DNA from 3 places in the Cupriavidus sp. Agwp_2 genome. Region 3 is predicted to be linked to each of the others. Evidence: predicted binding sites of a transcription regulator. Region 3 holds the regulator's gene; each other region holds the start of a gene.
What was found. The regulator FNR, encoded in region 3, switches genes on or off when oxygen is low (the NO sensors DNR and NnrR bind a similar motif). The targets are predictions, from matches to a motif close to TTGATNNNNATCAA.
Positions count from the first base shown of each region.

Region 1: a site for FNR is predicted at 4,809-4,822, ahead of LPA45_RS03060 (DASS family sodium-coupled anion symporter). Genes of this name have one in related genera too.
Region 2: a site for FNR is predicted at 2,356-2,369, ahead of LPA45_RS08430 (hemerythrin domain-containing protein). Genes of this name have one in related genera too.

Region 1 is NZ_CP088083.1:652,513-662,674, reverse strand. Features, by position in the region: gene LPA45_RS03090 (TOBE domain-containing protein) at 1-179, opposite strand, end outside; gene LPA45_RS03085 (RNA-binding protein) at 253-495, opposite strand; partial or broken gene LPA45_RS03080 (SDR family oxidoreductase) at 502-651, opposite strand; gene LPA45_RS03075 (DUF3141 domain-containing protein) at 792-3,188, opposite strand; gene LPA45_RS03070 (tyrosine-protein phosphatase) at 3,523-4,269, opposite strand; gene LPA45_RS03065 (RNA-binding protein) at 4,394-4,639, opposite strand; gene LPA45_RS03060 (DASS family sodium-coupled anion symporter) at 5,059-6,597, shown strand; gene LPA45_RS03055 (Ldh family oxidoreductase) at 6,620-7,669, shown strand; gene LPA45_RS03050 (transglycosylase domain-containing protein) at 7,751-8,446, shown strand; gene LPA45_RS03045 (DUF899 family protein) at 8,626-9,333, shown strand; gene LPA45_RS03040 (formate dehydrogenase subunit delta) at 9,366-9,590, opposite strand; gene fdhD (formate dehydrogenase accessory sulfurtransferase FdhD) at 9,587-10,162, opposite strand, start outside.
Region 2 is NZ_CP088083.1:1,821,765-1,831,926, forward strand. Features, by position in the region: gene LPA45_RS08405 (cytochrome b/b6 domain-containing protein) at 1-203, opposite strand, end outside; gene LPA45_RS08410 (PepSY domain-containing protein) at 240-506, opposite strand; gene LPA45_RS08415 (DUF2188 domain-containing protein) at 595-816, opposite strand; gene LPA45_RS08420 (hypothetical protein) at 1,017-1,307, shown strand; gene LPA45_RS08425 (EthD family reductase) at 1,401-1,709, shown strand; gene LPA45_RS08430 (hemerythrin domain-containing protein) at 1,715-2,257, opposite strand; gene LPA45_RS08435 (alpha/beta fold hydrolase) at 2,418-3,200, opposite strand; tRNA gene LPA45_RS08440 (tRNA-OTHER) at 3,408-3,480, shown strand; gene LPA45_RS08445 (penicillin-binding protein 1A) at 3,925-6,126, shown strand; gene LPA45_RS08450 (ParA family protein) at 6,203-6,970, opposite strand; gene LPA45_RS08455 (tetratricopeptide repeat protein) at 7,078-8,451, opposite strand; gene LPA45_RS08460 (BTAD domain-containing putative transcriptional regulator) at 8,710-10,162, shown strand, end outside.
Region 3 is NZ_CP088083.1:2,246,787-2,256,948, reverse strand. Features, by position in the region: gene ccoN (cytochrome-c oxidase, cbb3-type subunit I) at 1-829, shown strand, start outside; gene ccoO (cytochrome-c oxidase, cbb3-type subunit II) at 848-1,543, shown strand; gene LPA45_RS10605 (CcoQ/FixQ family Cbb3-type cytochrome c oxidase assembly chaperone) at 1,547-1,714, shown strand; gene ccoP (cytochrome-c oxidase, cbb3-type subunit III) at 1,717-2,634, shown strand; gene ccoG (cytochrome c oxidase accessory protein CcoG) at 2,684-4,156, shown strand; gene LPA45_RS10590 (FixH family protein) at 4,192-4,401, shown strand; gene LPA45_RS10585 (hypothetical protein) at 4,398-4,643, shown strand; gene fnr (fumarate/nitrate reduction transcriptional regulator Fnr) at 4,715-5,440, opposite strand; gene LPA45_RS10575 (sulfite exporter TauE/SafE family protein) at 5,518-6,276, shown strand; gene scpB (SMC-Scp complex subunit ScpB) at 6,827-7,693, shown strand; gene rluB (23S rRNA pseudouridine(2605) synthase RluB) at 7,699-9,603, shown strand; gene rimP (ribosome maturation factor RimP) at 9,904-10,162, shown strand, end outside.

The DNA of each region.
Region 1 (10,162 bases), 1.6 Mb from region 3:
GCGCTGTTGTTCATCAGGTCGATGGCGTCCCACGCGGCCTTGTAGCTGATGCCGACCGCGCGCGCGGCCGCGGTGATCGAGCCGTGCTCGCCGATGGCGGCCAGCAGCGCGATGCGGTCCTTGCCGCCCCAGTCTTGCGAGCCGGAGCGGAACCAGATGGCTCCCTGGAGTTCAAGCATGGAGGAGAGGCACCGTGGGCCGGTGCCGTGACAGAGTGGCAGACGCGGCTATGGTAATCCCTTTCCCGGGCATTCATTCCTGGTGCATGGGGATATACCAGCGCATCACGCCGCCTTTGAAGGACTGGCGGTCGAACTGGCGCAGCAGGCGCAAGGCAGCGATCCGGTCGATGTCAAGGTCGACCCATGCCCACGGGCGCTCGGGATCGCCGTCGCGCAGGATCTCCACGGACCTGACCGGCGCATAGATGCAGAGCTTGTCCTGCAGCATGGCTTCGGTGACGTCGCGGGGCAAGCCGCGGATCAGTATCTGCATGACCCGCTACGCCATGATGTGCACGCCGCCATCGACGTACACCGTATTGCCCGAGATGCGCCGCGCGTACGGCGTGGCCAGGTAGGCAGTGGCAAAGCCGACGTCCATGATGTCGACCACCTCGCCCAGCGGCGCGCGCCCTGCAGCATCGGCCAGGCGACGCCCGCCACCAGCACGCGGGCGCCGGCGAGCGGCGGGTTGGAAACGTTGACCATCGATGCCTCCGGGGGAAGACTTCACGCAGGACTGCTGAGGGCACCACCTGGCGGACCACCTGGCGCTCCACCTGGCACCACTCAGCTACCCGGCCGCGGCGCCGCCTTGCGCTGCACCGCGCGCGATGCCTGCGGCTTGCTGGCCGCTTCGGGTGCCTCGGGCACCTCGGGCACCTCGGGCACCTCGGGCACCTCGCGCACCTCGCGCACTTCGGACACCTCGCTGCCGGCCACGGCCTCGCCGTCGTCTTTGGCGGAACGCAGCGGGTGGCGCGTGCCCAGCACCTCGCTCACTTCGCGGTAGCGCGCCAGCCGCTCGCCTTCGAGCGGGTGGTCCAGCGTCATGACCTGGTGCACCGCGATCATCAGCCGGCGTCGCATTTCGCGGTCCTGCACCAATGCCGGCAGCGCCTGCACCGCATGCTGCGGATAGCGCTGCACGATGAAGGTCTGCTGGCGCACCACCTGCTTGAACCTGGCCAGGCTTACCTGCCCCGCGGTCTCGGGCTGCTCGCGCGCGAACCGGCGCAGCAGGTTGAAGGGCCGTTCCTCGATCGAACTGGGCCGGTCGGCCACGTAGGCCAGCACGCGCACGAAGGCCTCCAGCTTGCCGCCCTGCTCGATCGCGGCCTCGGCGTCGTGCAGCCGGCGTTCAGCCAGTTCCTTGCGCAATGCCTGCGTGACCGGCGATTCGGTATTGACCGGCGGCTGCGCCTGCAGCCCCACCAGCGCGGCCATCGCCGGCGAGTTGTAGATGGCCTCGAAGGCCTGCTCGTACCAGGCGTCGCGCACGTCGCGGAACTGGTCCAGCGCGCTGACGATCTGCGCCGACGCCGCCTTCTCCATCGTCAGGAACGGGTTGTCCGGCGATACCGGCGTGCGGTGCGCGCGCACCATCGGCGCGAGGGCGCCGATCCACGCCATCCACGGGTTCATGTCGGTGGCCAGCGAACGCTCCAGCCGGGCCGGATGCATATTGCGCATCCATTGCGCGCTGAGTTCGCTCGACATCCCGCGCACCCACGGCGAGACAAAGGTGTCGTAGAGGTGCTGGTTGACTTCGGCGACGCGGCGCACCACCTCGAAGGCGCGCTCGTCCTCGCGTCCGTCGTCCAGCGCCAGGATGTCGGTCACGCTGCGGCGCTCGAAGCGCACCAGGTAGCGCCCTTCGACCAGGTCGCGGTGCGGCATGTCCGGCGCGACGTCCTCGATCCTGGCCTCGTACAGGCCCGGCGGCAGCACGTCGATCAGGTCAAGCGCGCAGAACAGTTCGCTGTGCTCGCGGTTGGCGACACCGGCCGAGACAAAGATGCCGAGGTGGCCGACGGTCGGATGCAGGCAATAGACAATGACCTGGTCGTTGGCCACCAGCTCTTCATCGGTGGCGTAGAGATCGGGGATCCAGTTCAGCGCCTGCTGCGGCGGCGTGATGTTGTCCCCCCACGATGCGAACACGATCACCGGCGAGCGCACGTTGCGCAGGTCGACCTCGGTCTTGCCGTCACTGCTGCGCACCTGCCCCGCGGTCAGGCGGTTTCCGACGAACAGGTTCTGCACGATCCAGTCGATCTCTTCCCGGTTCATCAGGAAGTGGCCGCCCCACCAGCGCTCGAATTCCAGGAAGCGCGGGCCTTCGGTATCGGCCCTGGCGTAGACGTCGTAGAGCTTTGACCACAGCGTGTTGGCGGGATTGAGCTTCTCGAAGTTCTGCACCAGCCAGGCGCCGTCGAAGCGCCCGTTGCCCATGTCGGCGGTCAGCGACGCGAGCCACGAGCCGCCCAGCAGCCCGCCGCTGTAGCGCATCGGATTGCGCCCGCGCACGCCTGACCAATACGCCAGCGGCGCGCCGGCGACCAGCAGCGGCCCGCAGCGCTCGGGCGCCACCGCAGCCAGGATCATCAGGGCCCAGCCGGCCTGGCAGTTGCCGACGATAAAGGGCTTGCCCGGCGCGTCGGGGTGGCGCTCGCTGACGAGCCGCAGGAAATGCGCCTCGGCGCGCGCGACCGATTCAATGGTCTGCCCAGGGCACGGCTCCTGGTAGAAGGTGATGAAGTAGCAAGGGTGGCCGGTGCGCAGCGCGATGCCGATCTCGCTGTCAGCCTTGAAACCGCCGATGCCCGGGCCGTGGCCCGCACGCGGGTCGATCACCACGAAGGCGCGCTTGGTTGGGTCGGTGGGACTGGCGGCAGGCGGGATGATGCGCAGCAGCGCGTAGTTGACGGGCTCGGACAGTTCACGTCCGTCGGCCAGCAGTTCGTGCTCGAACACCAGCACCGCAGGCATGCCTTCGCGCTCATGTTCGGAGGACTCGTTGCCGCGCTGGCGCAGGATATCCAGCAACAGCACCGAGCGTTGCCAGGCATCGGCGAAGTACTCCAGAGCCGGCTGCCCCAGGTAGGGGTTGGCGCCGTCGGCGGACGGGCGCGTGGAGGGGCCGGTGCCGCGCTGAGACGGACCGGCGGGTATGCGAGCGGTCATTCCACTTCCCCTGTTGGCGCCTGTTCGCGCCTGTTGCGGGTGTGCACGCTGGTGGCGCAGGCCGGAGTGGCGCATGTTGCACTGCAACTAAAATAAAGCCTAGCAGCCGACGTGGCGCGGTGCAAGGCACCGGCGGTGAGGTCTCGGTATAAGCCGGCCGAGATCCAGTCGATGCTCTATGGCGAATCCGGGCTGAAGCCGCGTGCCGGTGCTGGTGCTGCCGACCGATGAAGAAGGGATGATCGCGCTGAGTACCGCCCGCATCCTGCGCGAATGCGGGCGGCTTTAATGCTTCAGGGCTTCAGGGCATTCGGACTTTGAGCGAGGCGGCGCGTCAGTCTTCCAGGTAGTGCGCGCGCAGCTGCGCGACGTCGACGGCAAGCGCGTCGCCCAGGTAGTTGTCGACGCTGCCCCAACCCTGCTCGATCGCCTGCAGCGAGGCATCCAGATAGCTGGCGCGGACTTCGAGCAGCGGCATCATGGCCTCGGCGCTCACGCCCAGCTGCGCCATGCGCGCCAGCGCGGTCTCGTTGAAGCGGGCATTGCGCTGGTTCGATTCCAGGTAGTTGGCGAGGATATCGTCCTGCGCCACGCCCAGCGCCGACAGCAGCAACAGCGAGGCAAAACCGGTGCGGTCCTTGCCCGCGGTGCAGTGGAACAGCAGCGTCTTGCCCTGCTGCGCGGTCTGCATGAAGCCGGCGAAGGCGTCGCGGTAGCGCACCGGGAAATCGCGGTAGACGTCAAGCATGAAGCCGTCGATCTGCGCCGGCGTGCTGGTGCGCAGGCGCGGCATCAGCACGTCCATCGCCATGCTGCCATCGAGCACCGGCACCGCCACCCAGTTGAAGCGCGCGCCGAAGGCGGCTTCGTCCGGCGACTTCTCGCCGGACGAACGGAAGTCGACCACCGTGTCGAGATCGAGCGCATGCAGCCGGTCCAGGTCGGCCGTGCTGGCCAGCGCCGGGTTGCCGCTGCGGTACAGCCGGCCGTTGCGCACGCGCCGTCCGGCGGCGCCGCGCAGCCCGCCAAGGTCGCGCGCATTGCTGATGGTGTCGAATGCCAGTGCGGCGTTGCCGTTCATGCTCTCCACTGCCGCCGGTCCTGGCGACACGATTGCCTGGGCCTGCGGAAACGCCCATCGGAACCACTTGTTCATTGTTGCTCCCTGAATGTTCTTGTCGATGCGGGCGTCGCACCTGGCAGCGTCAGCGGCCGCGATAGGCCGGCACATACCAGCGCAGGTGGCTGCCGGCGATATAGCGCCGGTCCAGCCGCGCCACCAGCTTCCACACCGCCAGTGCGCCGGCGTCGATATCGACCCAGGCCCACGGGCGCTTCGGGTCGCCGGCCTCGACCAGCTCGACCGAGCGGATGCTGGCGTATTGTGCCAATGCCTTGCGCAGCGCCGCTGCGCTGAGTCCTGCCTTCAGCCCGCGTACTAAAACCTTCATCATCGGCTCCAATTATTTCAGATCACACCGGCGCATGCATCACCCGGCTGGCCGGGCGCGGCGGCGCGTGCGCCCTCATCGCCACGCCACGCCCGCCACGCCTTGTAGCGCCGGCCTTTATAGATGGGATAGCGAAGCCGCCGCAAAAATCCGTCGCTCGAAACTAAACTTGATCTGAATCATTGTCGGCGCAATGAAGCGAGTCGGAGCCTCGACATCGCCCACCGCCGGCCCGGACAATTCCTATCATGTCGAACGCGGCGGCCAGGCCAGAAGCCGGGCCGCTAGAGCAAGCCCGACGCGGATGCAGCCTCGCGACCGACAATGCCCCGCCGGCAAAGTTGCCGGCCTGCCGCACCGATCGCCAGCACGCCGCGTCGAGGTATCCGACGAGGATCATCAACACAAGGATGACGGCGATGCCCGATACCTCTCACGCTTCACCTGCCTCCCCGGCTCCCCCCACGGCGCCCGCGACCGCGGCAACCGCCAGCGCCGCCGCGCCCAGGATGGCGCTGCACTGGGGCCTGTTCCTCGCCGTCGCCGTGCTGCTTGGCGTACTCGCGATCCCGCAGCCGGAAGGACTGACCATAGCCGGCCAGCGCATGCTGGCCATCCTCGCCTTCGCCATCGTGGTGTGGATCACCGAGGCGGTCTCGTACGAGGCCAGCGCGATCATGATCACCTCGCTGATGGCCGGGCTGATCGGCTTTGCGCCGACGGTCAGCGACCCCAGCGTGCAGTACGGCACCTCCCGGGCGCTGGGCATGGCGCTGGCCGGCTTCTCCAACACGGCGCTCGCGCTGGTGGCCGCCGCGCTGTTCATCTCCGCGGCGATGACCGTGACCGGGCTGGACCGGCGCATCGCGCTGGTGACGCTGTCGGCCATCGGCACCAGCACGCGCCGCATCCTGATCGGCACGGTCGCCGTCACCATCGCGCTGAGCCTGGTGGTGCCGAGCGCCACCGCGCGCAGCGCGTGCGTGGTGCCGATCATGATGGGCGTGATCGCCGCGTTCGGTGTCGACAAGAAGTCGAATATCGCCGCCGGCATCATGATCACGGTGGCGCAGGCCACCAGCATCTGGAACGTCGGCATCCAGACCGCCGCCGCGCAGAACCTGCTGACCGTGGGCTTCATGGACAAGCTGCTCGGTGAGCGGATCACCTGGCTGCAGTGGCTGATCGCCGGCGCGCCGTGGGCCATCGTCATGTCGGTGGTGCTGTACTTCCTGGTGCGCTGGCTGCTGCCGCCCGAGACCGAAGCCATCCCCGGCGGCAAGGAAGCGGTGCAGCGCGAGCTGTCCGAACTGGGCCCGATGACCGGCCCGCAGAAGCGCCTGGCCGCGGTGTCGATCGGCCTGCTGCTGTTCTGGGCCACCGAGGGCAAGCTGCACAGCTTCGATACCGCCACGGTGACCTTTGTCGGCCTGGTGATCCTGATGCTGCCGCGCATCGGCGTGATGGACTGGAAGACCATGCAGCAGCGCACGCCGTGGGGCACGCTGATCGTGTTCGGCGTCGGCATCAGCTTGGGCACCGCGTTGTTGTCGACCAAGGCCGGCCAGTGGCTGGGCGAATTCGTGGTCACGCACTCGGGCCTGGCCACGCAGGGTGCGGTGATGGTGTTCGCCATCCTGGCGGCGTTCCTGATCCTGATCCACCTGGGCTTTGCCAGCGCCACCGCGCTCACCGCGGCGCTGCTGCCGATCCTGATCTCGGTACTGCAGACCCTGCCCGGCGACATCAACCGCGTCGGCATCACCATGCTGCTGGGCTTTACCGTCAGCTTCGGCTTTATCCTGCCGATCAACGCGCCGCAGAACATGGTGTGCCTGGGCACCGATACCTTCAACGGCCGCCAGTTCGCGCGCATCGGCATCCCGGTCACCATCATCGGCTACGGCCTGATGCTGCTGTTCGCGGCGACTTACTGGCGCTGGCTGGGCTGGGTATAAGACAGCCGTTAAGGAGGCCATGATGAAAATCTCCCTGGATTCCGCCCGCCGTTTTGCCCGCGACCTGCTGGTGGCACAGTCGGTACCCGAGGACATCGCCGACGACGTCGCCGAGCACCTGGTCGAAGCCGACCGCTGCGGCTACGCCAGCCACGGCATCTCGATCCTGCCCAACTACCGCAAGGCGATCGAGACCAACAACGTCAACCGCGAAGGCCGCGCCACCTGCGCGCTGGACCGGGGCTCGCTGATGGTGTTCGACGGCCACCGCGGCTTCGGCCAGCACGTGGGCAAGACCGTGATGCAGGCCGCCATCGAGCGCGTGCGCGAGCACGGCCATTGCATCGTCACGCTGCGCCATTCGCACCACCTGGGCCGCATGGGGCACTACGGCGAGCTGGTGGCGGCGGCGGGTTTCGTGCTGCTGAGCTTCACCAACGTGACCAACCGGCCGCCGGTAGTGGCACCGTATGGCGGCCGCGTCGCGCGCCTGACCACCAACCCGCTGTGTTTCGCCGGCCCCATGCCGAACGGCCGCCCGCCCATCGTGGTCGACATGGCCACCAGCGCGATCGCCATCAACAAGGCGCGCGTGCTGGCCGAGAAAGGCGAGGCCGCGCCCGAGAACAGCATCATCGACGCCGAAGGCAACCCCACCACCGACGCCTCGACCATGTTCGGCGAAGAACCCGGCGCGCTGCTGCCGTTCGGCCTGCACAAGGGCTATGCGCTCGGCGTGGTGGCGGAACTGCTGGCGGGGGTGCTGTCGGGCGGCGGCACCATCCAGCCGGAAAACCCGCGCGGCGGCGTGGCCACCAACAACCTGTTCGCGGTGCTGGTCAATCCCGAGCTGGACCTCGGCCTGAGCTGGGAAAGCGCCGAGGTGGAGGCGTTCGTCAAATACCTGCACGACACCCCGACGGCGCCCGGCTTCGACCGCGTGCAGTATCCCGGCGAGTTCGAAGCGGCCAACCGCGAGCGTGCCGCGGATGCCCTCGACATCAACCCCGCGATCTGGCGCAACCTGGAGCAGCTGGCGCAGGCAGTAGGCGTACCGGTGCCGCAGGGCTGACCGCCGCGGCGCCACCAGCCATGGGCGAGCGGGACAGCAGGGACTCGCACCCCGCCGCCCGCGGCTGGCACAATACGCGGCATGAAAAGTCTCTGGTCCGCCTTTGTCAGGCTGCTGGTGCTCGCCGTGATCGGCGGCGCGCTGCTTGCCACCGTTGCCATCCTCGCCGTCCAGCGGCAACTGCCGTCGCTCGACGCGCTGACGGATTTCCGCCGCACCGCTGACTACGTCCCGCTGTCGCGCTATCCGCGCGACCTGATCGACGCCGTGGTGGCGATCGAGGACGAGCGCTTCTACGTGCATGACGGCATCGACTACGTCGGCGTGATCCGCGCCGGCGTCGCCAACCTGTCGGACGACCTGTCGCAGGGCGCGTCGACCATCACCATGCAGGTGGCGCGCAATTTCTACCTGTCGCGCGACAAGACCTATACGCGCAAGCTGTATGAGGTGCTGCTGTCGTACCGGATCGAAGACGCACTGGGCAAGGACGAGATCCTTGAGCTGTACATGAACAAGATCTACCTGGGCCAGGGCGCGTATGGCTTCGCCGATGCGGCGCAGACTTACTTCGGCAGGCCGCTGGCGCAGCTGTCGCTGGCCGAGAGCGCGATGCTCGCCGGCCTGCCCAAGGCCCCCTCGGCGAACAACCCCGTCGCCAATCCCCGCCGCGCCCGGCAGCGGCAAGTCTATATCCTGCGCCGCATGCTGGAGCTGGGCAGGATTTCGCATCCCGAGTATGACGGGGCGCTGCTGGAGCCTTTGCGGCTGAAGTGATGCGGAAGTGATGCGGTATTGATGCGGAAGTGAGGGCCCGGAAACGCGCGGCGTGGGAACGATTCCCTTCCGGGCGGGTACCAACCTTGACGGGCCATGTTATCCGCGATCCCACCCGGTGGTGGGTAGCGCACCTTGCATGGCTGTTCCGGGACGCTAGCCTGACAAGGAGGGCTGACATGGATGCCAAGGCAACACTTACCCCAGCCATGGAACTTGCGCAACGCAATCCCGTGCATTTCCCCAACGAAAGTGCCGAGTACCGCAAGGCGCGCAATACGCTGCTGGCGGAAGAGATCGAACTGCGACGGCACATCGAACGCGTCGCCGCGCAACGCCGCAGGCTGCCGCCCGGCGGCGAAGTCACCAAACGCTACACCTTCCAGGGCGAACACGGACCCATGACGCTGGAAGCGCTGTTCGGGGACAAGGACACCCTCGTTATCTACAGCTATATGTTCGGGCCGCAGCGCGAACGGCCTTGCCCGATGTGCACTTCGCTGATGGGTTCGTGGGACCACAAGGTGCCGGATATCGAGCAACGCGTGGCGCTGGCCATGATCGCCCGCTCACCGGTCGAACGCCTGCTGCAGGCGAAGCAGGAACGGGGCTGGACGAAGCTGAAGGTCTATGCGGACCTCGACGGCGCATTCACGCGCGACTATGTCAGCCCGGAAGACGGCGACGTGCCAGGCTACTCGGTCTTCACGCGGCGCGACGGCAAGATCCGGCACTTCTGGAGCGGCGAAATGTATGCCCTCACGGCCGACCCCGGACAGGATCCGCGCGGCGCGCCGGACCTGGACCCGCTCTGGACGCTGCTGGATACCACGCCGGAAGGCCGCGGCGGCGACTGGTATCCGCAGCTGGAGTATGGAAAGCGGTAGCGGCGAAGATCAGCGCGGCGTTCGTGCGGAACTTATTCCAGCACGCTCCGGTGCCGCGCCAGCGCCTCCTGCACGATCGCATCCAGCCCGACGCCGGATTCGCCGTCGACGTGCCCCAGCAAAGCCCTGCGCATGCGCGGCTCCCAGAAGCGCTTGATATGCCCGGCGATATCGGAAACCGCCTCCTCGCGATCAGGCATCGCCTCGAAGAAGCAGCCGATCTGGTTGGCCATGGTGATCAGGTTCTCGACGTTCATACGAGGCTCGCTTCGTGTTGCAGGTCGTGTTGCAGGCCGTGTTGCAGCCGTTGGGGATGGACGTAGACCACGTGCGCGCCGGCGCGCACGAACCCGGCCAGCGTCATATTGGTCTGCTCGGCCAGCCGCACCGCCAGCGCCGTCGGCGCCGACACTGCCGCCAGCACGCCGGCCCCGATGGCGGCGGTCTTCAGCACCATTTCATAACTCGCCCGGCTGGTCACCAGCACGGCGCCCGTGGAGATGTCCTCCCCGCTGCGCGCCAGCGCGCCGGCCAGCTTGTCGAGCGCATTGTGGCGCCCCACGTCTTCACGCACGAGTGAGACATGGCCATCGGCACGCAGCCACGCGGCGGCGTGTGTAGCGCCGGTGTGGCGCTGCAGTGCCTGCCGCAACTGGAGTTGCACAAACGCGGCCTGGATCAGGTCGGTATGGAAACTGGCCTCGCTGCGCACCGGTGCCGGCGTGCGCATCACCTGTTCCAGCGACTCGGTCCCACACAGCCCGCAGCCGGTGCGCCCCGCCAGCGAGCGGCGCCGGTCCTTCAGCAGCATGAATGCTTCGGAAGCGAT
Region 2 (10,162 bases), 430 kb from region 3:
GCGCGGAAATTCCCTGCGCCCGACCCTGCGACACCCCACGCCACGCGGATCAGCACCAGGCACGCGGCGGCATAGCCGAGATTGCGGTGCAGCGGCCCGCCGGAATCCTCGTACAGATCCCACAGCACCAGTGCCGCCACGCTCCAGTGCGTCATTCGGACAATGGGGTCCCAGACCAGAATGGACCGGCGCGAAGGCTGCATGGTACGGCAGGGCAGGGACGACGGAAACCCGTGTCGTTACTTCTCGATTTCTGACTTGACCACGTCCAGTGTCTTGGTATCGAAATAGATCTCAGCCTTTTTCCCATCCTTGGTGGTGCCGTAGATCTCGTAGCAATTTCCGTCAACCTTGAATTTCTTGATGTTGTAGCCCTGCGCCTCGATTTTGGCGCGGGCATCGCTTTCCTTCATCCATTCGCTCTTGGGGTGCGCGGGACATTTCGCGCTAGCCAGTGCTGAACCGGACACCAGGATCATTGCCATCAGCGCACCAAGCTTCAGCATGGGAGTCTCCGTTTCGAGGGAGTCTTGAGCATAGTGCACGCGAGAATCATTCGCAATCCGCGGCGGGCCCGCGGAGGGACTGGCCAAATCAGCCCGCGACGTCGCCCGGATCGCCAAACGAGCTTCGCTCCACGATCTGGCGGTCACGGCCGTGGACAAGCAGTTCCACCTTTGCACGCCTGGCCTTTTCCCTGCCGGTGGCAATCGCGTGATCCATGGAAGTGAATCGCTGCTGCCTGCCGGCGCCACCTTCCGCTTCAACGGCCCAACCGTTATGGGTAGGCACGACGTGGATGTTCTTGCTGGCCATGGTCGTCTCCGGAGGTTGTGCCCTCAGTGTCTGCCCACGTCACCGCGCCGCTATCAGGCGTTGTCCGACAAGCGCGTGGCAGCCGTAGCAGTCTTCCGCCCGTCTTTCATGGAAGCTCTGGTCGCACCTAAACTGGTGCCATCACATCCTTCTTTGCGCGACTTCGCGAAATCCGGGGTCATTCGATGGAGGGACGAATCATGCACACTGTTATCAGGACTTATGCCGGAAGCGGGGCCAGGGCGCTATTTGATCTGCTGGAAAAGCGGACACCGGAAGTCGAATCCCTGATGCGCTCGGTCCAGGGCTTGGTGAGCTATACGCTCGTGCGGACCACCGATGGCGGATTCTCCGTGACGACCTGCAATGACAAAGCGGGCGTGGATGAGAGCGTCAAGAAAGCCAGGGAATGGATTGCCGAGAACGCGACCGGTACCGGTGCCAGCGCGCCGACGATTGCCGAGGGGACCGTCATCCTGCACGTGAAATAGCCGCTGTACGCAAGCAGGGCAGATCGCAAGTGCGCCGCGTGCCTTGGCGCGCCATTTCGATCCGCCCCAGGCTTGCCCAACCGGAAGATCAACATGGCAAAGCTTGTCGCACTGTACAAGATGCCCGCCGACAAGGCGGCGTTCGACGCGCACTACTTCTCGAAGCACATTCCGATTGCCAGGAAGATGCCCGGCTTGCAGGCTTACGAGGTAAGCAGCAGTCCGGTGGAGACGCCAGCCGGGCAATCACCTTTCCATCTGGTAGCGTTGCTTACCTTCGATTCCCTGGAGGCAATGCAGCAGGCTCTCGCTTCGCCAGAGGGCGCCGCGGCCGCGGCCGACCTGGCGAATTTTGCACAGGCAGGCGTGGATCTTCTGGTCTTCGACACCAAAGAGGTGTAGCCCTGTCAGGCAGCTTCGATCTGTTTGCGCAACGCCGCGAAACGCGCTTGTACCCTGTCTCCAAACAGGGGATCGGCGCCATCCGGAACGGTCTCCGCGACTTCGGTCCAATCCCTTTCGGTCAGTCGCTGCGCGGCACGCGGCATGACCTGTTTTTCCTCAGTGGAGAGATGGTTGCGATAGTAGGCAAGGTACATGGCGGCGGCGGCTTCGAGCGCCGTCCGCGACGTGATGACGTCGCTTTCAGCTTCATGCAGCCGGCTGAGCAGCTCCTCGCCCACCGCGGCAATGACACGATGCTCTTGCAGGAGCCGACTGACCACAATTTGCATGTCCGGGGATCGCTCAACGAGCAGGGCGTATGCCACATCCTCGCGAGGGTGGTGAACGCGATCGCCATAGTTGCGCAGGTAATCGATGATCGTGCCCATCAGGCCGTAGTCTGGCGGCTCCTCCCGGTAAAAGGCGTTCACCTGTTCTTCCAGCAGGTCAAGCAGTGCGGCGAAATGGATATGGTCGGAATGCCAGACGGCAAGCTGGTTGGCCATGGCGCCCTCCAGGGAAAACTGGTTACGGAAACCGCTGCGTCCAAATTCATCGGAACTGCAACATTTCAGTAACAATAGTCTTCCCTCGCGACGTGGGTCTGATCCAGATCAAAGAGGCGCATGTCCTGACCCGCGTGCTACCAACAGCGGAAGGCCGTGCTCACTGTTCGTGCCTGGCGATAAAGGCCTCAATCGTGGCGTTCACGAGATCGGGCTTTTCCAGGAAGATGAAGTGACCACCGTCCAGGGTGGCAAGCTCGGCTCCCGGAATCCGCTCGGCAATCTCCGCGGAGAAGTAGGGCGGGGCGCAGAAATCGCGCTCGCCGACCATCACCAGGGTCGGCGTCGTGATCGACGGAAGAGCGTCGAAGGCGTCGTGCGACACGATCATGTCGATCCGGGCGAAGCCGATCTCCGGTTCAAATGTGCCGGCCGCTGTCGCGTTCACCCACGCCTGCACCTGCTCCGGGTGTTCGCGCATGAATCTCGCATCGAAAAGGAACAGTGCGTTGGCCTCGGTGGATGCGCGCATCCCGGAATCGGTCAGCATCCGTCGCCGCATCTCGAACTGGCGACGGTAGAACGCATCCGCGCGTGCAATGGAAGAGACGATGGTCGCGCTGCGCAGCAGCTCGCGGTGACGGATCGCCAGCCATTGCGCGATGGCGCCCCCCGTTGAGGAACCGACCGCGTGGACCGGCCCGCATCCTACCGCCTCGACAACCCGCGCCATGTCCCGTGCGTGTTGTGTAATCGTCATATCGCGGGCGGTATGCCCGGACGCGCCGGTTCCGCGGTGGTCGGGCACGATTACCTGGTGATGCGCGGCGAACAGCTCGATCTGTGGCCCCCACGATGTACCCACTCCCGCCAGCCCCGCCAGCAAGAGCACAGGCGAACCCTGGCCCTTCACCTCGTAGTGGATGGAAACACCGTCGGACATTACGTTTGGCACGTTTCCCCTCCGATGCAGAAAGACGCGAAGGACGGGCCGAACGCGTCAAGAGTCAGGTTATTGCATTTGATAATAGCGCCGCCCTGGGTACCTGACGAGCGCTGGAGCCCACGATCGCCATCGCTCTTTTTCTTATATCGGCCAGTGCGCAAGCGCACAGTGGCCGTATGTCGAAAGTCGCACAATTGCTCTCATTGCGGCATAGCGCAGTGGAAGCGCGCGGGTCTTATTCTCCCCGAGGCCGGTGGTTCGATTCCACCTGCCGCAACCCCATTCAATGGCAGACCGACGCGAACCCGGGCGGTCGTCAGGCAGGGCTGTCAGCCGAACCAGGGTCTCCGTCGATTCTCGTCGCCAGACTGCATCGATTACTTGCTTCGCCGGCTTTTGTGACCGGGGAAGAGGAGGGCAGCGAGCAACAGACCTCCGACGGTCAGAATAAGAATGTCCTGCATGTTTTCGCCTCCCATGAAGATGCCAGATCGAGCGGGTCAATCTAGTCGCTGCCTGTTTGTAGTGCTATCGGTCTTTGTCCGACAAGTTTTCGTGGGAAAGCCCAAGACCCATGCTCAGCCTGCCACGAATGACTCTGTCCAAATGAAACAGATGTAATCGATTGTTAGCGCGGTGCCGCGCATCCACGTTTGGCACCAGACGCGTTCCCGCGCTTTGGTACGATCCCGCTCTTTCCGCCAAACGTCCCGCCACCGTGATTCGCCGCCCTGTATTGTTGTTTCGAGAGTATTGCGCGCGGTGGCTCATCCGTATCCGACCGCTGGTCGTTGCCAGCGTCACGGCGGCAGGGCGCGCCTTCAAGGGCGCGCTGGAACGCATGCGCCGGCCGACGCGACGCGGCGTCATCCTGACCCTCGCCGCGGTGCCCGTGCTGTTCCTGCTGTACGTGCTGGCGCTCGTGCCTTTTACACCTGGCATCAGCGATATTCGGAAAGCTCGCATCGACCGCCCGGCGCTCATCGTGTCGGTCGACGGCAGAGTGCTCGACGAATTCAAACCGGTCAATCGCGAGTGGGTATCGCTCAGGCAGATCTCGCCGTACATGCTGGATGCATTGATCGCAACCGAGGATCACCGCTTCTACGAGCATCACGGCATCGACTGGCTGCGCATGGCGGCGGCTGCGCTGCATACGTTCTCCGGCGATCGCCAGGGCGGTTCGACCATCACGCAGCAGCTCGCGCGCAACCTGTATCCCGACAAAGTCGGCCGCGCCCCGACCCTGGCACGCAAGATCAGGGAAGCGATCACGGCGCTCAAGATCGAAGCCGTGTACAGCAAGGACCAGATCCTTGAGACGTACCTGAACAATGTGCCGTTCCTGTACAACGCCTACGGCGTGGAAATGGCGGCGCGCACCTACTTCGGCAAATCGGCCCATCAGCTCGATATTCTCGAAAGCGCGACACTGGTCGGCATGCTCAAGGCCAACAGCACTTACAACCCCGTTCTCAATCCGGCGCGCGCCATGCAGCGGCGGAACACGGTGCTAGGGCAGATGAACAAGCACGGGAAGCTCAGGCCCAATGCTTACATCTGGTTGAGCCGACAGCCCCTCAGGGTCAATTTCGAGGTGCAGGCCGCGCCGCGAAGCGCCGCGCCGCATTTTTCAGTGCAACTGCGCAAGTGGCTGATCGCATGGGCCGAGCGCAACGGCTACAACATCTACGCCGACGGGCTTGTCGTGCGCACGACCATAGATTTTCGCCTGCAGGCCATGGCGTTGCAGGCGGTGAACTGGCAGGCGAGCCAGCTGCAATGGATCGCGAACGGGGCATGGAACGAACGCCGGGGCTGTCACCCAGGCAACGACCTGTTCCGGACGTTCATGCGGCAAACGCCCGAATATCGCGCCGCACGCGATGCTGGCAAATCGGATCAGACGGCGCTCAGGAACCTCGGCCGGAACCTGACCTTCGTCCGTGACCTCTGCCGAAGCAAGACGCAGGTCCAGGCGGGTTTTATCGCGATCGATCCGCGCAACGGCGATATCAGGGCATGGGTCGGTAGTCGCGATTTCACGGACGCACCGTTCGATCACGTGCAGCAGGCCCGGCGTCAGCCGGGTTCGACATTCAAGCCGTTTGTCTACGGGGCGGCGTTCGCAGATGGCGCCCGGCCGGGCGACACGATCGTAGACCGCAGCGTTGCCATTCCACTGAAAGGGCAGGCCATGTGGCGGCCCACCGACGCGGAGCCGCCTACCGGCCGGCCGATGACGCTGCGCGACGCGCTGGTGTACTCCCGCAACCGCGTTACCGCCCAGCTCATGCAAAAGACACGCCCCGAAAAAGTCGCACGGCTTGCGCGCGCGATGGGCGTGCGCGAGAGTGCGCTTGAACCGGTGCCGTCGCTAGCGCTCGGCACGAGCCCGGTCACGCTCAAGGAAATGGTCTCGGCTTACAGCACGATTGCAAACCGCGGCGCCTATGTCGAGCCGCGCATGGTCACCCGCATCGAGGATCACGAGGGCAAGGTCCTTGCCGAATTTGGGAGCGCATCGCCGGAACAGGCACTGCCCTCAGCTGCGGCGCAAACGCTCGTCGATGTGATGCGCGACGTCGTGGCCCGAGGCACCGGGGCGGACATCCGGACGCGCTTCGGAATTCGCGCCGACGTGGCGGGCAAGACGGGCACGACGCAGGACAATGCCGATGGCTGGTTCATCCTGATGCATCCCCAACTGGTCGCGGGCGCGTGGGCGGGCTTTGATGATGGGCGCGTGACGCTCGGCGACTACTGGGGGCAGGGCGCGCGCAGCGCCCTGCCGATGGTAGGCGCGTTCTACGATATGGCACTGCGGGCACGGGTTGTCGACCCGGAGGCGCGGTTCAGCCCTGAGGCCCGGTCGCCTCGCGAAGCCCAGGCACGGCAGCATCGGCACTTCCTGTTCTGGTAGTACTGACACCACCGCCAGCGCCTGGTACGCGTCCGCGAAGCAGGGGGGCTGCCTGACCCGGGCGCACGTGCAGTTTTCAGCCAGCCAACTCCCGGTGCAACGCCACGTATTCCTGCGCGAGCTTATGGCGCGGATCCAGGTGAATCATGGGAGTAGCGTGCTGGTGCGATTCCCGGATCTTTACCGAGGAAGACAGCCGCGACGCAAGTACCGGCAGCCCCTCGCTGATCAGTTCTTCGACCAGCTTTATCGGCAAGCTGGCGCGCGGCTGGAACTGGTTGATGACGATGCCCTCGACCTGCAGCGCGTCGTTGTGGTCTTGCTGGATTTCCTTCACGTTATCGAGCAGCGTGTAAAGGGCACGGCGCGAGAAGTCATCGCAGTCGAACGGGATCAGGCAGCGCTCCACGGCAATCAGTGCAGAGCGCGTATAGAAATTCAGGGCTGGCGGTGTGTCGATGTAAATGGCGTCGTAGACCGACTCCAGTTCGAGCAGGGCGTCGCGCAGCTTGTAGATCTTGTAGCGGGACTCAAGCTTGCCATGCAGGGCGTCAAGGTCGGCATGCGCTGGCATCACGTCGAGGTTCTCGAAGGGCGTCGAATGGATATACGACGTCAGGTCCACCGGCTTGAAGCTGTAGGTCAGGGACGCTTCGAAGAAGTTTGCCGCGCTCGGACTCGCCTCGCTGGCGCGCGCGCCCATCAGGTATTGGGTCGAGTTGCCTTGCGCATCCAGGTCGACGACCAAAGTGCGCAAGCCTTCGCTGGCGCTGATTGCCGCAAGATTGCATACAATTGTTGACTTGCCAACACCGCCCTTCTGATTGAATACGACGCGCCGCATTTCTTCCTCTGAGAAGACCGTTTCGAAGGCGAAAGCATACCTTAGCGAGGCGGCGCGTGGTCATGGAAAGCGGGCATCTGGCGCCCGCCCGCCACAGGTGACAGCCCCTATGCCGCCTTCGCCGCTGCCGCGTCCTGCCGGCCGTCCGTCGCCTCGCGCTGTAGCGCGGACGCGCGTTGCACCAGCTTGCTGAGGCTCGGGTTCATCGGCTTGAGCTCCATGCGCTCGGCCGCCAGCGCGCAGGCCAGGTTGGCGTGTTCACCGCGCAGCGCCGCCTCGATCAGGGTCAGGTTGATCAGGTCTCGCTGGGCATGGCTGCCGCCGAAGCGATGCGCGATCTGGCGTACCGGCATCAGCAACCCGATAGCACGGCCATAGTTGCCCCGGGAGAAGGCGACCAGGGCCTCGGTCACCGGCAGGCCGACCTCGCGCGTCATCATGGCGTTGCAGCCGCCTCCGGCTGCAGCGGCGCGCATGCCGGCGAGCAGGGCGGTGAGTGCGTCATCGCGCCCCGCGCACAGGAAGGCCATCGCCGCATGGGTGTCGTTGAAAGCGTAGTACCCTTGCGCATCGCGGGCCTGCCAGGTGTCGGCCAGTTCATTCCAGCGCGAGCCCACGTCGATGCCGCGCAAGTGCAGACGCCACAGCATGGCGCAGGCATCGATCAGTTCCAGCGCGACTGAAGACTGGTTTTCGCGGATATGCGCGTCGTAGATGTCCAGCACCTGCCTGGCATGGCCGAGCTCCAGGTGGAACAGGGCCAGGTGCCACCAGTTGTGCACGGCCATCATGTTGTCCTGCGACCAGTCGCCGGCACGCCCGCTCAGCCAGTCGATGCCTTCGTCCTGGCGGCCTTGCATTTCCATCACGTGGGCCACCGCATGGATCGCCCAGGGATCGCGCGGGTTCAGCTCCAGCGCGAAGCGGCCGCGCTCCTCGGCCTGCTCGTACCGGTGCGTTTCCTCCAGGCCGAAGGCATGCATGCCCAGCACATAGCCGAAGCCCGGCACGCGGGTATTCCAGTGGGGCAGCACCTGGGCGATGCGGTCACGCAGCAGGGTGGACTGCCCAAGCAGGAAGTCGCCGATATGGGCAACCTGCAGCGCCAGGCTGTCGCGCGGATAGTCGATCACGATGTCGCCGTAGAGCTGGATCGAGCATGTGAAGTGGCCATCCAGCCACGCGCGCGCCGCGGCGATATGCCGGCGTTCGCGCTCGTTCGCGCCGGCGGACAGCGCCTCGCCGGCTTCGACGCTTTCCCGCAGCAGCGGCGCTACGGTGCCGTCGCCGGCGGTGATCATCATCCCGGCGCGCAGCGCATGCCCCATCACGAAGCCGGGATCTTCCGCCAGCGCATGGTCGATCACGGTGAGCGGGTCGCCGTAGTAGCCGTGCAGCAGCTCCAGGGCCGCCTCGAAGCGCTCGATCGAGCTGGCGTTGGTGCTTGAGACCGAAACACTCCGCGAATCAGTATGTGCCATGACGCAATCCTTCCAGTGTGATGGAGACAGCCCTTGTCCCGATGAAATTGACCGTTCGCGCGCGCCGCGGTGGTGCCTCGCGCCCGAGGTTGTGCTGATACTAGGCAGGGGCCGTGAAGGGGTCCGGCAGTCCTGCGTGAAAGAAGCGTGAAAGTTGCCGCGGGCGTGAAAGTAGCGATTGATTCTCTTTGCGGCGGGGCTACGCAGCGTAGTCCTTTGGCGTCGCCTATAAATGATGGGCTTGCCAGCCTCCATCCCATGACCCGCGCCCGTCTTGACCTGTTCGGCGGTTTCCACCTCAGTTCCGCCGACGGCACGCCGATTCCGCTGACGGCGCGCAAGGCGCGCGCCGTGCTGGCCTATCTCGCGCTGGCCCAGGGGCGGGCCCAGCCGCGCGACAAGCTGGCCGCGCTGTGCTGGGCGGAGAGCAATGCCGAGCAGGCGCGCAGCAGCCTGCGCCAGGCGCTGAGCGCTGCACGCCGCGCGCTGGACGATGCCGGCACGCACGGCCAGCACGTGGTACTGGCGGAAGGCGACTGCGTGATGCTGGGCGAGATCTCGGTGGACGTGTGCGAGTTCGAGCAGTGTGCCCGTGAAGCCACGCCGGCGTCGCTGGCCCGCGCCGCGGACCTGTACCGGGACGACTTGCTGGAGGGCTTCCACGCCGCCGCGCCGGCCTTCGACCACTGGCTGGCAATCGAGCGTGAGCGCCTGCGCGGCGTGGCGCTGGGCGTCCTGGCGAAGTTGCTGGCGCATCACGAGCAGGCCGGCGCGACCGACCTTGCCATCGCCAGCGCCACGCGCCTGCTTGCGCTCGACCCGCTGCAGGAAGCCGTGCACCGGGCGCTGATCCGGCTGTATGAGCGGCAGGGCAGGCAGGCGCTGGCGCTCAAGCAATACCGGCTGTGCCGGGCGGCACTCCAACGCGAGCTCGGCGTGTCGCCCGAGCCCGAGACCGACGCGCTGTACCAGGCCATCCTGCGCGCGCGGCGCGAGCCGGCAGCGGGCAGCCCGGGCGGTGACGACGCCGCCGTGCAAACGGCCGGTTCGGACATGGCCCCATCCGCCGCCACGCTGGCGGCCGCCCTGACACCCGAGCCGCAACTGCGCCATGCGGTGGTGCTGGTGGCCAGCCTGGACGAGGGCGCTGCCGGCGCGCTGGAACCCGAGCAACTGCACCAGGCCCTGGCCTGCTGGCGCCAGCAGGCCCGCGCCCTGGCGGGCGCCTGCGGCGGCCACATTACTGATGAAATCGGCACCCGGCTGACCATCGTGTTTGGGGTTCCGGTGGCGCACGGCAACGACGCCGAGCGCGCGCTGCACACCGCGGGGGCGCTGCATGCCGGGCTGGCGCGGTTGGCCGGTGCCGCCGAGGCTCGGCTGCAGGCCCGGGTGGGCCTGGCAAGCGGGCAGGTGCTGGCGGCCTATGGTGACAGCGGCATGATGCTGACCGGCGGCCCGGTCGGCGTGGCCTTGCAGGCGATGGAAGCTGCCGGGGCCGGCGCCACCATGGTGTCCAACCGGGTCTACCAGGCGCTGCCCGGACGCCTGGAAGCCGATTGCGCGGCCCGGGCCGCGTTGCCCGGCGTGGCCGAGCCGATCCCGCTGTGGCACGTACGGCGATTCCTAGGGGTGGAGCAGGCGCCGGCCGAGCACGCCTTCATCGGGCGGCACGCGGAACTGGCCCAACTGGCCGGCGTGGCCGACAGCT
Region 3 (10,162 bases):
GTGGTACGGCCATAACGCGGTGGGCTTCTTCCTGACCACCAGCTTCCTGGGGATGATGTACTACTTCATTCCCAAGCAGGCCGAGCGTCCGATCTATTCCTACCGCCTGTCCATCGTTCACTTCTGGGCGCTCAACTTCACCTACATGTGGGCCGGCCCGCACCACCTGCAGTACACCGCGCTGCCGGACTGGGCGCAGTCGCTCGGCATGGTGTTCTCGCTGATCCTGCTGGCGCCTTCGTGGGGTGGGATGATCAACGGCATCATGACCCTGTCGGGCGCCTGGCACAAGCTGCGCACCGATCCGATCCTGAAGTTCCTGGTGGTGGCGCTGTCGTTCTACGGCATGGCCACGTTCGAAGGCTCGATGATGTCGATCAAGACCGTCAACGCGCTGTCGCACTACACCGACTGGACCATTGGCCACGTGCACTCCGGCGCGCTGGGCTGGGTCGCGATGATCTCCATCGGTTCCCTCTATTACCTGATCCCGCGACTGTTCGGCGAGAAGCAGATGTACAGCGTGCGCCTGATCGAATGGCACTTCTGGATCGCGACCATCGGCGTGGTGCTGTATATCGCCTCGATGTGGATCGCCGGCGTGATGGAAGGTCTGATGTGGCGCGCCACGCAACCCGACGGCACGCTGACCTATGCCTTCGTCGAGGCGGTCAAGGCCAAGTATCCGTTCTACCTGATCCGTCTGCTGGGTGGCATCTGCTTCCTGTCCGGCATGCTGCTGATGGCCTACAACGTCGCCAAGACCATCGTCGGCAAGCGTGCCGTGGATGCGCCGATCCCGGCCAGCATCCCTGCCTCCGCACACTGATCATTCCAGGATAGAAAGATGTCGGAAAAACAAAGATTCTTTTCCCACGAAACGCTGGAGAAGAACATCGGCTGGCTGATCATCTGCACGATCCTCGTGGTCAGCATCGCGGGTCTGGTGCAGATCGTGCCGCTGTTCTTCCAGCACTCCACCACCAAGCCGGATCCGGGTATCACGCCGTATTCGCCGCTGCGGCTGATGGGCCGCGATGTCTACATCCGTGAAGGCTGCGTCGGCTGCCACTCGCAGCAGGTGCGTACGCTGCAGGCCGAAACCGAGCGCTACGGCCACTTCTCGACCGCGGGCGAGTCGGTCTACGACCACCCGTTCCTGTGGGGCTCGAAGCGTACCGGCCCCGACCTGGCGCGCGTCGGCGGCCGCTATTCGGACGACTGGCAGCGTATCCACTTGCGCAATCCGCGCGACGTGGTGCCCGAGTCGGTGATGCCTTCCTACCCGTGGCTGGAGAAGGCTGCATTGCCGACCAACGATATCCAGGCTCGCATGCGGGCACTGGTAAGGCTTGGGGTGCCATACACCGACGCCGATATCGCCAAGGCGCCGGACGAACTCAAGGGCAAGACCGAGGAAGATGCGCTGGTGGCTTATCTCCAGGCGCTGGGCACCAACCGCCGCAACGTGCGCGTGGACACTGCTGCAACGGCTACGCCGGCGGCACCCGCCGCGGAAGCGGCCGCACCGGCCAAGGAGTAAGCCATGGCAGCCATGATCACCGCAATTGCGACCGTCGTGTCGATGGTCGTCTTCCTCGGGATTTGCTGGTGGGCCTGGTCGGCCGGCCGGCAGAACGCCAATCGGGAATCCGCCATGCTGCCGTTCGCGCTGCCTGACGAAACCACGACAACATCGAGCCGGAACACCTAGCCATGAGCGATTTCTTTTCCGATTACTGGAGTTACTACATTGCCGCGATTGCGCTCGTGGGCATCGTCTGGTGTGTCTGGCTGCTGTTCTCGCAACGCAAGATCACCAAGACCGCCAACGCTGGCGGCGACACCGGCCACGTTTGGGACGGCGACCTGCGCGAACTGAATAACCCGCTGCCGCGATGGTGGATGTGGATGTTCCTGCTGACCTGCATCTTCGGGCTGGTCTACCTGGTGTTGTATCCGGGCCTGGGTTCCTACGCCGGCGTGCTGAAGTTCTCGACGCAAGACGAACTGGCGGCGCACCGTGCCGCGCAGGAGAAGATGCAGAACGAGATCTACGCCAAGTACCTGAAGATGGACGTCAAGCAGGTGGCGGGCGATCCGCAGGCGCGCGAGATCGGCCAGCGTCTTTTCCTTAACTACTGCGCGCAATGTCATGGTTCGGATGCGCGCGGCAGCCGCGGGTTCCCCAACCTGACCGACGGTGACTGGCTGTATGGCGGCGAACCCGAAACCATCCAGCAGACAATTTCCAAGGGCCGGAATGGTGTGATGCCGCCGTTCGCATCCACCATCGACGGCAAGCTGGCTGGCGACGTGGCACAGTATGTCCGCGCGCTGTCGGGACTTTCATCGGACCCCATCCGCGCCTCGCGTGGCGAGAGCACCTTCAAGTCGACCTGCGCGGCTTGCCACGGTGCCGGCGGCAAGGGCAACCAGGCATTGGGTGCGCCGAACCTCTCCGACAACGTGTGGCTGTATGGCAGTTCGGAAGCCAGCATCGTCGATGCCATCCTGAAGGGGCATAACAACCATATGCCGGCACATGAAGAGATCCTGACGCCAGAGCGGATCCGCATGCTGACGGCTTATGTCTGGGGCCTGTCCAATACCGGCGGGGGTGCCGGCCAATGACAGGCGACTCATCTGCGCGGGCGCGGGCCGCCCGCAGGAGAAACCATCCATGAACGCACCCGGGACCGAAGAAGTGGCCCGGGCGGCCGACCCCCAGCGGTCGGCCGCTGCGCCTGCCGAGACCTCGGATGAAACACTGTACGAGGTCCGCCGCAAGATCTATCCGCGCTCGGTCACGGGCGCATTCTCCAGTTGGCGCGTCTGGCTGGTCCTCTTCACCCAGCTGATTTACTACGGCACGCCCTGGCTCCAGTGGAACGGACGCCAGGCCGTGCTGTTCGACCTTGGCGAACGCAAGTTCTATATCTTCGGGCTGGTGCTGTGGCCGCAGGATGTCATCTACCTCGCCGTGCTGCTGGTCATTTCGGCGCTGGCGCTGTTCTTGTTCACGGCAATTGCCGGGCGGCTGTTTTGCGGCTATGCCTGTCCACAGACGGTCTATACCGAGATATTCATGTGGATCGAGCGGCGGATCGAGGGCGACCGGATCGCGCGCATCCGCCTGGATGGCGATCCCTGGAGCCTGCGCAAGCTGCGCCTCAAGGCCACCAAGCACTTCCTGTGGGTACTGATCGCCCTGTGGACTGGGTTCACCTTCATCGGCTACTTCGCGCCGATTCGTGAACTTGGCGGCGAGCTGGCGAGTTTGTCGCTGGGCCCGTGGCAGACGTTCTGGATGCTGTTCTACGCGTTTGCCACCTGGGGCAACGCGGGCTTCATGCGCGAGCAGGTATGCAAGTACATGTGCCCGTACGCGCGTTTCCAGAGCGTGATGGTCGACCGCGACACCTATGTCGTTACCTACGACATCGGCCGGGGCGAGCCGCGTGGCAGCCGTTCGCGCAAGACCGATCATCGCCAGGCGGGCCTGGGCGATTGCGTCAACTGCAGCATTTGCGTCCAGGTGTGCCCGACCGGCATCGACATCCGCGACGGCCTGCAGTATGAATGCATCGGCTGCGGTGCCTGCATCGACGCCTGCAACCAGGTCATGGACAAGATGTCCTATCCGCGCGGCCTGATCCGGTACACGTCGGAAAATGCCATGCGCAAGGCGCTGTCGGCGGCAGCGTCGCGCAAGCGCTTGATGCGCCCGCGTGTCATCATCTATTCGGTGGTGTGGGTTGCGCTGCTTGCGGGCTTCGTCGCTTCGATCGCGCTGCGCACGCCGCTGAAGGTGGACATCATCCGCGACCGCGGCGCGTTGGGCCGGGAAGTCGAGGGCCGCTGGATCGAGAACGTCTATCGCCTGCAGCTGATCAACACGACTGAAGGGCCGATGCACATCAGCGTGCGAGCCGACAGCGACGAGTTGAAAAACCTGACGGTCGAATACGACAAGCAGGCCGAGTCGCTGGCGCCGACGTCGAACCGGCTGTTGCCGATCCGCATACGCGTGCCGATCGAATACGCCGCGCAAGGCACGCACAAGATCAGCGTGACGGTGACCAGCGAAGCAACTGAGCGGGGCAGCGCCGAGATCCGGCAAACCACCAGCTTTATCGTGCCGCGCGACCTGTGACGCCAGGCGCTCGGTGCAGAACTTAAGGGGGCATGATGAATCAGCAAGGCAATCCGTGGTGGAAAGAGCCGTGGCCGTGGCTGTTGATGAGCGGCCCGCTGGTCGCGATGGTGGCGTGCGGCGTCACCATCTGGCTTGCGTCGTCGCATCCTGACATGCCGGTGCAGGGCGCGGCGCGTCATGGACTGGTGGTCGAGAAGGCGGAGGCAGTGCGGCCTCAGCCGAGCGCAGCGAGGCAGCCATGAGGTTGCGCTGGCTGATGTGGGTCTTGTGGCCGGGGTTCCTGATGGCGGGCTTCGCCACCGCGACGGTGTTCTCGGTCGTGGATCCCGGCGACCTGAAGTTCTTCGGGCATCCGATCGAGGCGTCGCGCGAATCGATCTATACGATGAGCTTCCTGCTGGCGTGGATATTCTGCGCGCTGTCCAGCGGGCTGACGCTGTACACGATGCCGACGCGACTTAGCGATACCGACGAGCTGGAGTGAAGGGGGATGCTTGCGCCGCCCTGTGCGGCGCAAGCGCAATGCGGTGTGGTGTGGTGTGGTGTGGGAAAGGGTCAGCAGCTGCGGCTGTAGAGCTGCTTGATGCCGGCGAGATCCACCAGCTTCACGTGGCGCTGGCGAATCTGAATCAGGCCGGCTTCAGCGAAGCGCGAGAACAGGCGGCTGACGGTTTCCAGTTTCAGGCCCAGGTAGCTGCCGATTTCCTCGCGGCTCATGCGCATCACGAATTCGGTCGACGAGTACCCGCGTGCCGAAAGGCGCTCCGACAGGTTGATCAGGAACGCGGCCAGGCGCTCTTCGGCGCGCATCGAGCCGAGTGTCACCAGCATCAGCTGGTCGTGCGTGATTTCCTTGCCCATCAGCCGCAGGAACTGGTGCTGCAGCGAAGGCAGGTCTGCGGACAGGGTCTGGAGGTCACCAAGGCGGACTACGCAGACTTCGGTATCTTCCAGCGCGGTCGCGTCAGAGGCATGCTGCATTTCCCCCAGGCCGTCGAGTCCGACGATCTCGCCTGGCAGATGGAAACCGGTAATCTGTGAACGGCCGTCTTCGGTCGTGACGTGCGTCTTGAGCGTGCCGAAGCGAACGGCATAAACCGCGGTGAGGGGATCGCCCATGCGATACAAGGTCTCACCCTTATGGACCCGGATGCGTTCCTGCACCAGCGTGTCCATCTTGGTAAGGTCTTGCTGGGACATGCCAACCGGAAGGCACAGTTGCCCCATCGCGCATGTGGAGCAACGGGGCGACATTTCGGTGATTGGAATGGAGGTAAGCAATTGGAACCTGCAAGATTGGATGCGAGGGCGCGATCAGGACATTTTACCGTGCGATGTGATGCGGCAGGGAGCCAGATTTGACATTTGGTGTGCTAATTAGCGTTTTTATGCTGGCATTGCTGGGCGGCGTGCACTGTGCAGCAATGTGTGGCGGCATCGCGCTGGCAGTCGAACAACCACGTGGCAGCGTTGCGGCCATGACCTTCGTGCGCAGCCGTGCTGCCTGGGTCGGCGAGTTGCTGGCAATGCACCTGGGCAGGATTTCGACCTACATGATGCTAGGCGCGCTACTGGGCGCGATCGGCGCCGGCGCGTGGAAGCAGGATTACCTGCCGTTGCAGCGCTGGCTGTTCGGTGCCGGCAGCGCGATGCTGCTGTGGTCGGGCTGGCGCCTGCTGCGCGGCAATGCCTTTACCGTGGCATGGCTGGAGCGGCTGGCGGCGCGGGCTGGCAGTGGCGTGGCGCGGCAGTTGGGCCGGCTAGGCGGCAACATGCCCGCGTTCGTGCGTGCGCATGGGGGCCTTGCCAGGCGCTACGGGGTTGGACTGGCCTGGGGGCTGGTGCCGTGCGGCATGGTCTATGGTGCGCTGACGCTTGCGCTGCTCGCCGGCAATGCCGGTTCCGGCGCACTGGTGATGGGCGTGTTCGGCGTCGGCACGCTGCCCAACCTGATGGTGCTGTCGGGGCTGTCCGGCTACCTGCGCAGCCTGTCGCGGCAGCGCGCGGTGCGGGTGGGCGCGGGCGTGGCGGTCATGGCGTTCGGGGCCCTTGGCCTGGCGCGCGCGGTGTTGCTGCCACATTCGCTGGCAGAGCAGGGTTTCTGCCTGGTCTTTTGAGGCGCATGGGGCGCGCGGCGCAGCGAATGATGGTTGCGGGCAAGGGCGGGAATGCCATACAATCGCCAACATTGCGGTATCGCGCGGTGTTTTGTAAGCAACGGCGAGCAGCGCCAAGCGGCCTTCCTACCAGAAGGCACGCCCACGGCGGCGGGAAGCGTTGGTGGTTCGATGCCCGGCCCGGCCCGCGGTCCATCCGGTTCAAAAGATCAAAGCCCGGCTGGCACTGCGGTGTTGGAGATGCCGGCCTTGCTCCCGATACCCGTTTTTCTTGCGTCCGAGGCGTTCAGTTCGCCGACAGCAGCGTCCGGTTTTCGGATGTGCCACGCAAGAGGTTCGCTGACCGGCCCATGGCGGCATGCGAACGATCTCCTGCCGGAGTGACCCGGCAACTCGATGCAAAGAATGGAAGTGCACGGCTTGGATGCAGCAGGTATCCGGGTGAGCTGCGCAATGAGATGGCGATGGCATTGGCGTCGCTGTATCCAAAATCTCCGGTGCCCCGGATCCGTCCGGGAGCAGGTGCAAAGACAGGCTGCACACCATCAACATGAATACCCAAGAGGCGAAGATCGTCCTCGAGACGGCGCTGATCTGCGCGCAGGAACCTTTGCGCGTCAATGATCTGCGACGGCTGTTCGCCGACGATGTCGGCGCGGACACCGTCCGCGTGCTGCTGGAGGAGTTGCGCCAGGACTGGCGCCCGCGCGGCGTGGAGCTAGTGTCGCTGGCCAGCGGCTGGCGCTTCCAGAGCCGCCCCGAAATGCGCGAATACCTCGACCGCCTGAATCCTGAAAAGCCGCCGAAATATTCGCGCGCCGTGATGGAGACGCTGGCGATCATCGCTTATCGCCAGCCGGTGACGCGCGGCGATATCGAGGAAATCCGCGGCGTGACGGTTAGTACGGAAGTCATTAAGAAGCTGGAAGACCGTAGCTGGATCGAGGTGATCGGCCACCGCGACGTGCCGGGCCGGCCGGCCCTGTATGCCACCACCAAGGCCTTCCTGGACGACCTCGGGCTGCGCACGCTGGACGAGTTGCCGCCGCTTGAAGATGCCCAGGCGCAGGCGCAGGCAACGCTGCTGGATCAGCAGGCCATCGATTTCGAGGCGCTGGCGGCAGGCAAGCCCGGTAGCGCCGATGAAGAGGCGTTTGCCGAGCCGGCGGGGGGCGAAGCATCCGCCGCCGGCGAGCCCGAAGTCACGGACGCCGGCCAGGCATCCACAAACGGCGAAATCGCCAACGGATTCGACCTGCAGCCGCACCAGCATGGGGCTGAGGAAATGGGCGCCGAAGGCGAACCGAACGAACCTGCCGACCCGGCCGAATCCGATCCGGACGGGGCGCGGGGAGAGCTGTTGGAAGACAGCGCCCCGCCGCACCCGAGCGAGCACGACGAGCGCGTGCCGAACTGAACAACATGCAACATCCGATAGTGAATACCTTGTCTGATTCCGTTGAGCAAGACGCCCGCAACGCGGGCGCACCCGCCGATTCCGGCGCCGCAGAACCCGGATCGGGCAGCGAAGCCGCGCCCCGCCGCAAGGGGCTGCGCCGTGGGCTGAGGAACCTGGTGGCGTCCCGCCGCCAGGCGGCGCAAGACCGCGATGCCGGTCGCGCCGAAGGCGCCGAGGCCGGTACGCCCGGCGACGCCGCGGAAGCGGCCGCCGCGCCGGCGGCGGCCGGCGGGCGCGGTGCCCAGCGTGGCCGCGGCAAGCGCAAGCCGGCGCAGGGCGATGGCGGCCAGCCGGCGCAGGCTCCGGTGGACAAGGCGCACAAGGCTGAACGGGCTGAACGGGCTGAAAGGACCGAGAAGGCCGAAAGAGCCGAGAAGGCAGACAAGGGTGAACAGGCGGGCCGCAAGCGTAAGCCCAGCCCGCGTGGCGTCAAGCCTGCCGCGCCGGTCGAGGGGCAGGGCGCTGCCGGCCGCCAGCCGCAGGGCCGCCGCAAGGATGGTGCCAGGCCGCAAGGCCAGCGCAAGGGCCAGGGCGGCGCCGACAAGGCCGCGTCCAGCAGCGAGGACCTGTTCCGCTTCGTGATTTCCGAGCAGTACGACAACGAAGACACGGTCATCCCGCGCACCAAGGCCAAGCCGGTGCGCGAACTGTCGGCCGAGGACGATGCGCCCAAGCTGCACAAGGTGCTGGCTGAAGGCGGCCTGGGCTCGCGCCGCGAAATGGAAGAACTGATCCTGCAGGGTCGGGTCTCGGTCAACGGCCTGCCTGCGCATATCGGCCAGCGCATCCTGCCGGCCGACCAGGTGCGGGTCAACGGCAAGCTGATCCACCGCAAGGTGTCGACCAAGCCGCCGCGCGTGCTGCTGTACCACAAGCCGGCCGGTGAAATCGTCAGCCAGTCGGACCCCGAGGGCCGTCCGACCGTGTTCGACAGCTTGCCGCGCATCAAGTCGGGCAAGTGGGTTGCGGTCGGCCGGCTGGACTTCAATACCGAGGGCCTGCTGATCTTCACCACTTCGGGCGATATCGCCAACCGCTTCATGCATCCGCGCTACGGCGTCGAGCGTGAATACGCCGTGCGCACGCTCGGCGAACTGGCCGAAGCCGACCGCCAGCGCCTGCTGCACGGCATCAAGCTGGACGACGGCGAGGCCAACTTCCTGCGCATCGCCGATGGCGGCGGCGAGGGTGTCAACCAGTGGTACCACGTGGCGCTGACCGAAGGCCGCAACCGCGAAGTGCGGCGCATGTTCGAGGCGGTCGGCCTGACCGTGTCGCGCCTGATCCGCACGCGCTACGGCCAGTTCCTGCTGCCGCGCGGCCTTAAGCGTGGCCGCTGGCAGGAAGTCGAGCCCAATGACGTCAAGGCGCTGATGACTGCGGTCGGCCTGAAGGTACCGGGCAAGGCCGAGCAGTCGGGCAAGGGCGCGACCAAGGTCGGCGGACGCAAGCAGCGAACCGAAGCCGCGATTGCCGGCATGCCGATGCACACCGGGATGGATGGCCTGCCGCGCTACGAACAGGGCGGCGCCCGTGGCGGCAGCCGGGGCGGCCAGCCGGACCCGATGAAGACGTCGATGGGCTATATCAGCCACGGCCCCACGCTGCTGACCTCGCATGCGGCCAATCTCGGCGGCGGCCGCGGCCCCGGCACGCGCCAGGCGCGCGGGGGCGGTGGCACCGGCCTCGGCGGACAGGGCAAGCCGCCACGTCGTGGCGGTGGCGAAGCAAACGGAAATGTCATGCCGAAGGCCGCGAAGCCGGGCGGAAACCGCACCCAGCGCGGCGGCGGCGGCGGCGGCGGCGCCGGTGGTGGTGGTGGCAACCGCGGTGGGAACCGTGGGGGCAATCGCGGCGGCAACCGCTGAGTGTCAGATGCTGCGCATGGCGGGTGGAAGGCCCGCCGGCGCGGCAAGTAATCTGCGAGTATGTCTGGCTTTTGCCTTTTCGACATAATCCGCGTATAATTCAAGTCTATTCAAAAAGCCATCCTCGCCGAGGGTGGGCGAATGATGGGCATTGCGCCCATTTTTTTTTGGTTCGCCCGATTTCGGTCCTGCGCCCTGGCGCGGGCGGATGGCGGACAGGCAGCACTGCAGCAGGGTCGTCCCGGACGGCAGCGGCGGGTTTGCCTGCCACGGTGTTGATGGCCATTACTCGGGATAACAGTGCATCTGGCAGATTTGATCGAAACCACCCTTAACGGCATGGGATATGAGCTGGTTGAGCTCGAGCGTGCCCCGGCCGGATTGCTGCGTGTCTATATCGATCAGCCTGAAACCGGCATTGCCATCGAGGATTGTGAAAAGGTGAGCCGCCAGCTCACCCACGTGTTTACGGTCGAGAACGTCGACTATGAACGCCTCGAGGTCTCGTCGCCCGGACTGGACCGGCCGCTGAAGAAGCTGGCCGACTATGTCCGCTTTA